DNA from 2 places in the Parabacteroides sp. MSK.9.14 genome. Region 2 is predicted to be linked to the other one. Evidence: riboswitches for the same ligand, from Rfam matches in the RefSeq annotation. Region 2 holds a riboswitch; the other holds the start of a gene.
The links. Region 2 has a riboswitch for thiamine pyrophosphate ahead of thiD (bifunctional hydroxymethylpyrimidine kinase/phosphomethylpyrimidine kinase). Riboswitches for the same ligand answer to the same signal wherever they lie in the genome.

Region 1: another riboswitch for thiamine pyrophosphate. It lies ahead of KTG12_RS08425 (TonB-dependent receptor); the one in region 2 lies ahead of thiD (bifunctional hydroxymethylpyrimidine kinase/phosphomethylpyrimidine kinase).

The regions. Positions count from the first base shown of each region.
Region 1 covers NZ_JAHPXO010000012.1:73,117-76,503, forward strand. The annotation lists gene KTG12_RS08425 (TonB-dependent receptor) at 1-1,534, opposite strand, end outside; TPP riboswitch at 1,593-1,708, opposite strand; gene rimP (ribosome assembly cofactor RimP) at 1,924-2,391, shown strand; gene nusA (transcription termination factor NusA) at 2,399-3,387, shown strand, end outside.
Region 2 covers NZ_JAHPXO010000003.1:139,016-142,402, reverse strand. The annotation lists gene KTG12_RS02880 (thiamine phosphate synthase) at 1-331, opposite strand, end outside; gene thiD (bifunctional hydroxymethylpyrimidine kinase/phosphomethylpyrimidine kinase) at 328-1,167, opposite strand; TPP riboswitch at 1,188-1,288, opposite strand; gene KTG12_RS02870 (DUF5686 and carboxypeptidase-like regulatory domain-containing protein) at 1,604-3,387, shown strand, end outside.

The sequences.
Region 1 (3,387 bases), on a different contig from region 2:
AGAGCGTCTCGTGCTGCGGGCGTTCGTCCCGGCCGGCCTCGGTGAAGTTGTCACGGTTCGGTTCGCGGTTGGCTACCGAGAACGAGACGAACGCGTTGTGGCCGTCCTTCTGGAAGTTAATGCCCGCCTTGGGGTTGAAGAAGTTCCAGTGCTTGTCGACATTCACGTGGTCGCCGGCTTTGTCGTCGCTGCCTTCGATCGTGTAGTGGATGCCCCGGTACTGCATGTCCAGATAACCGTTCAAGTTGGGATGGAACTGGTAATTGGCTTTGGCGTACATATTGTAATCCAGCTTGTCACCCGTGTTACGGTAATATTCGTAGTCCGGTTCGGGAAGGTTGTTCGATTGTTTCGCCCACATGACACGCCCGAAGTGGTCGCCGTCGTAACGGTTGATGGCGGCTCCGGCTGAGAATTGCAAACGCTCTCCCCGATAGTTGGCGCTGTAGATCGCTCCGTAGAAGTCGTTTTCCAGCCACTTGCGGCGGACGAGGTCCGTCTTGGCGATGGTGTCTCCCTGGCTGTCGATATATGGGGGCAGTTTGTAGTCCTTGACTTTGGCTCCTCCTTTATAATCTTCATAATAGCCTGCCCCATGTGTGTAATGGAGTGTCAGGTTCATGTTCCACAGATCGCTCAGGCGCTGGCTGGCTGTCAGGTGGTAGTTCTGCTGCCGGTAATTGTCTGTCTGGTTCTTGTAATATTTGGTGACCCCGTCTTCTTTATATTCCCCGCAAGGGTTGTAGGTGCGGTCTGAATCCAGCAGATAGGAAGGGACGCCGGTCCATGCCTGGTAGGTCTTCTCGATGCTGCCGAAAGTCTGGAAGCGAATCAGCGTGTTGTCCCCGTAGTAAGCCGCCGAAGCAAAGTAAGAGTGCATGTTGGCCTTGGCCCGATCGATGTATCCGTCGCTCTGGATATTGGAATAGCGGGCATCGAAAACGAAATGGTCCTGTAGAAGCCCGGTTCCGAGCTTGACAGTGTTCTTGACTGTCCCGAACGATCCGGCCGAGACCGAATATTCGGCATAAGGTTTCAACTCCGATTTCTGCGTCTGCATGGCGACGGTTGCTCCGAAGGCGGCTGCCCCGTTGGTCGAGGTCCCGGCTCCGCGTTGTATCTGGATATTATCGACCGAAGAGGCAAAGTCTGGCATGTTCACCCAGAAGACCGTGTGTGACTCGGAGTCGTTTACCGGTACTCCGTTGACTGTGATGTTGATACGGTTGGCATCCGTCCCCCGGATGCGGAAACCGGAATAGCCGATACCTGTCCCTGCATCTGACGTCATGATTACGGACGGCGATTGGAGGATCAGGAAGGGGATGCCTTGTCCGTCGTTCCGGCGATTCAGCTCGTCCTTTGTCAGTTCGCTGTAGGCAACCGGTGTCCCTTTGGCTACTTTGGTCGCGGTGACGACCACTTCGTCCAGCGAGATGTCTTTTGAGATTTTCAGAGAATCGGCAGGTACGGTCGTTTTGCCTTCCGCCGACAATGCCATTAATGTTGAGGCAATAATAAGAACACTTTTCATCCTTTTTCTTTTTGATAACCTGAATTTTAAAAGGAATAGCAGAGGTGGACTGTTTTTACTGAAGATACACTTTTTTCCCTTCGTCGGCATTACCCGTACAGGTTCAATGGGTATAATCTCAGCCTGCCTTCCTGTTTTTGGGTGTCATTCCGGCAAGCACCCCTTATATTCGAGGGCAAAGGAACGAAAAAAACGGGTAATGACCAAATGTTCTGATATATGCTTACTTTTGATATATTAAGTATAAATGTACGCGATAAATCTCTTAACATGCAGAAAAAATATATATTTATTTGAAAACTCACTGATTATTTGTATATTTGCAGACGATTAAGCGAAGATGAGGAGGGGGCGGGCAGTCCCCTTCTTTTGTTCTTAACTGTATGTATATGATTGAAAAGGACGTGATAAGTCAGTTGGTAGAAGAGAAATTAGCTTCTTCCGGCAATTATTTAGTGGATGTAGTAATAAAACCAGGTAACCTGATTATCATAGAAATAGACAATGATGAGGGTGTTTGTATCGACGATTGCGCTGAGTTGAGCCGCTATGTGGAAGGTCACCTGGACCGTGATGTGGAAGACTTTGAACTGGAAGTCGGTTCCGCAGGGATAACATCTCCGTTTAAAGTGCTTCGCCAGTATGTGAAAAATATGGGTAACGAAGTGGAAATGCTGCTTAAAAGCGGTACGAAGTTGACCGGCGTATTGAAATCGGCCGACGAAAACGGGGTGGTGGTCACTGTTGAAAAACAAGTGAAGCCCGAAGGAGCCAAGCGTAAAGTGACTGTCCGGGAAGACCAGTCATATACATTCGATGAAATAAAATATACAAAATACCTAATAAGATTCAAGTAAAAAGATTATGGCCAAGAAAGAGGAAACAATCAGTATGATTGACACACTTGCTGAGTTCAAGGAGTTGAAAAATATAGATAAAGATACGATGATCAGCGTGTTGGAAGACTCATTCCGCAACGTGATCGCTAAAATGTTCGGTACGGATGAAAATTACGATGTAATTATCAACCCGGAAAAAGGTGACTTCGAAATCTGGAGAAACCGTACGGTTGTCGCCGATGACGAACTGGAGGACGAGAATCTTCAGCTGACACTGACCGAGGCCCGTAAGATCGATGCCGACTGTGAAGTGGGCGAAGAGGTGACTGATGAAGTACATTTTGCCGATTTCGGACGTCGTGCCATCCTGAACCTGCGCCAGACGTTGGCTTCAAAAATACTTGAATTGCAGAAAGACAGTTTGTTTGCTAAGTATAAGGATAAAATCGGCAATATCATCGCAGCCGATGTTTACCAGGTATGGAAGAAGGAGATCCTGTTGTTGGATGACGAGGGTAATGAGTTGCTGCTCCCGAAAACAGAACAGATCCCGACTGATTTTTACCGTAAAGGTGAAACCGTGCGTGCTATCGTACAGCGGGTGGATAACTACAACAACAATCCGAAGATCATCCTTTCCCGTACAGACAAATTGTTCCTGCAGCGTTTGTTCGAACTTGAAGTTCCGGAAATCAACGATGGTCTGATCACCATCAAGGCGATTGCCCGTATTCCGGGAGAGAGAGCAAAAGTGGCCGTTGAGTCGTACGATGACCGTATCGACCCGGTCGGCGCCTGCGTCGGAATGAAAGGTTCCCGTATTCATGGTATCGTTCGCGAGCTGAGAAACGAGAACATCGATGTTATTAACTATACATCCAATATATCGCTGTTTATCCAGCGTGCATTAAGCCCGGCAAAAATTTCCTCTATACGAGTGAACGAAGAAGAACATAAGGCAGAGGTTTATCTTCGTCCTGAAGAAGTTTCATTGGCTATCGGTAAAGGTGGTTT
Region 2 (3,387 bases):
GATAGTCGAGTTTCCCGAACTGTTCGAGTTCCTCGATCGAATGGCATGAACAGCTGATTGTGCCTGTAAAACCGTCTGGCGACTGGTTGTTGCGTCTGTTCAGGTGTATGCCGCCTAGGCCATATTCTATTGCCAGGTTGAAACAGTCATGAAGCACGACTTTCGGATAGTAGATATCCGGAATCCGATCCAGCAACTTGCGCAATTCATTTGCTTCGCTATCCGGTTTACGCAGGTGAAGATGTTGCATCCCTTCATCAAACAGATGTGAAAGGATGGAATCCTCTCCCTTGAAAAAATAGGGCGAAGTAATAACGATCAGCTTTTTCATACTTCTATTTTTATGAGGGGAACCGGATCGAAAAAATGATTGAGAGGTCCGTGTCCATGTCCAGTCTCAACATTGGCCCCGGCATGAAGGGCTGCCGTTATGTAATCTTTTGCCGCACGTACAGCGTCTGGCAGTTCTTTTCCTAAAGCCATATAGGCGGCGATGGCGGACGAGAGTGTGCAACCTGTACCGTGTGTATTTTGAGTCTGAATGGTCGGCACAGCCAGTCGGAGCGGAGCTTCATCGTGTGTAAACAAAATATCGGCCATTTCTTTACCTTCCAAGTGGCCGCCTTTCATCAATACGGCACGGCATCCCGAGACCAACAGCTTTTGTGCGGCCATTTCCATTTCTTCCTCGTTGCGTATCTGCATACCGGAGAGAAAGGCTGCTTCGTCAATATTTGGGGTGATCAGTGTGACGCGGTGGAAAAGTTCTTTCACGATGACTTCGATGGTTTCATCTTCTATCAGCTTGCTGCCGCTTGTCGAAATCATAACTGGGTCGAGAATGATTTTCGACGGGCAGAAATGATCGATTGAGCAGGCAACGATCCGGGCTGCTTCCCAGTTATGCAACATCCCGATCTTAACGGCATCGACGGTTAAGTCTTCGAATACGGCATGAATTTGCCCTTCGACGATTTCTGGAGAAACTGCGTGTATGCCTCTTACTCCCTGTGTGTTTTGGGCTGTGATCGATGTGATGGCAGAGGTTCCGAAGACCCCTAAAGCCGAAAATGTTTTCAGATCCGCTTGTATTCCGGCACCACCACTACTGTCTGAACCGGCAATAGTAAGTGCCACCGGATAGCGAAACGTCGTGTTTATTTTCATTTCTATATACAAAAGGAGGGAAAAAGCCTAATCTGTTCTTTCCTACGGCGGCATTACCCGCATCAGGTTCATGAGGGTATAATCTCAGCCCGTTAACAGTATGGCACCCCTTTCGGGAGACAAAGGTAGGAAGATTTTTTGTAATTGGAATATAATGTGCGTGTTTTGGAACACTCTGTAAAAAGAATCTGTTATACTTTTGCAGCGGTTTATTTAGAAACTGTTTTGATTTTTTACAAACAGCTTATTTTGCTGTTGGTTTTGTCTATGCTTTGAGTTTCTTTTGGTCATATCCGTCCCGCTCCTTCGCTAGATAGCCCGCTATCTTTCTCATTAGGGTGACGAATATGTTCCAAAAAGCTATCTCGAATCATGAGGTAAAAAATAAAAACAGTTTCTTGGGAATAAAGTAAAAATAAAAGGATAAAAAATCGTGATGGGGAAGAAGATTGTTTTTTTGCTGGCATCCTTGTTTACGGTATGGATAGCAAACGGACAGAATACTATTATAAAGGGAGTTGTAACCGATTCAATTACAGGAGAAAGATTACCTTATGTTTCTCTTATCTTTAAAGGGACGACAATTGGAACAGCGACTGACGGGGATGGCAACTTTTCATTCTCCGCTTTGACCGATGTCAAGAATTTGGAGGTATCTTATTTAGGGTATGACACGAAAGAAGTGAAGGTCATTCCGGGTAAAACGAATAATCTGAAAATAAAATTGGCTCCGAACGGGATCACGTTGAATGAGGTCGTCGTAAAGCCCAAGAAGGAGAAATACAGCAAGAAAGAGAATCCGGCCGTTAAGTTTGTAAAGCAAGTGATTGCTTCACGGGAAAGCAATGATCCGCGTAACCACGATTATTTCCAATACGATCAATATGAGAAGATGGTCTTTGCGATGAATGACTATCATCCCAAACCCAAAAAGAACGGAAAACCGGGCAAATTCGATTTTCTGATCGATTTTGTCGATACGCTTGATGTCGGTACGACTATTCTTCCGGTGTCGGAAAAGGAAAAGGTGGAATCTGTCTATTACCGTAAAGAGCCGAAGTCGGAAAAGCGTATTGTGAAAGGAAACAAGTCATCAGGTGTGGATGAGATATTCTCGCGTGATGGTATCCAGCAGTTTTTGAATGAGGTTTTCCGGGAAGTCGATATTTTCAAGAATGATATTCCTCTGTTTTTACAGAGATTTGTCAGTCCGCTGTCTACTATCGGACCGAATTATTACAAATATTATCTGCTCGATACGTTAAATGTGAACGGACAGAAATGTGTGGATTTGGGGTTTGTTCCTTTCAACTCGGAAACATTTGGTTTCACCGGCCATCTGTTTGTTACACTTGATTCTACGTTCTTTGTACAGAAGGCAATTTTGAATGTCCCCAAAGACATCAACCTGAACTTCGTTTCCGGAATGACGATCGAACAGACATTCGAACGCACGCCCGACAGTACCCGGATCATTACGAAGGACGACATCAACGTCAACTTCAAATTGAGCGAGAAATCGAAAGGTATGTATGCGCGGCGATTGAATATCTACAGCAACCATTCTTTTGATGAACCCGATGCCGAACGGGCGCTTGTGTTTAAGGAGAGTGCACCCGTCATTACGCTAAAAGACGCTTATCAGCAATCGGAGGATTTTTGGACAAGTAACCGTCCGGAGGAGGCAATAAAGAAGAATCCGAACTCGGTCGAAAAGCTGATGGCTAAATTCCGTTCTGTTCCGATCTTTTATATAACGGAGAAAGTAGTTTCAGTCCTCGTGTCCGGCTATATCCCGACGAATAAGGACCCGCTGAAAAGTAAATTTGAGTTCGGGCCCATGAACACGGCAATCAGTGGCAATGCAATCGAAGGAGCCCGTTTCCGTGTGGGAGGAACAACAACGACGGCATTTAGCAGGAACCTGTTTTTTGACGGATATATGGCGTATGGAACAAAAGATGAAAAGCTGAAATATGATGCTCTTGTCGAGTATTCGTTCAATGATCGTAAAGAATACCGTAAGGAATTTCCGCTGAACTCGATCCGCCTGGAATATATGTACGATATCAACCAGTTGGGACAGCAATACATGTATGCCAGCAAGGATAATATGTTCTTGGCCTGGAAACGCCAGAAAGATACGCGGGCCACTTATCTGCGGCAAGCTGAACTGACCTACTACCACGAACATTATAATGGTCTGGCTTATGGGGCTGT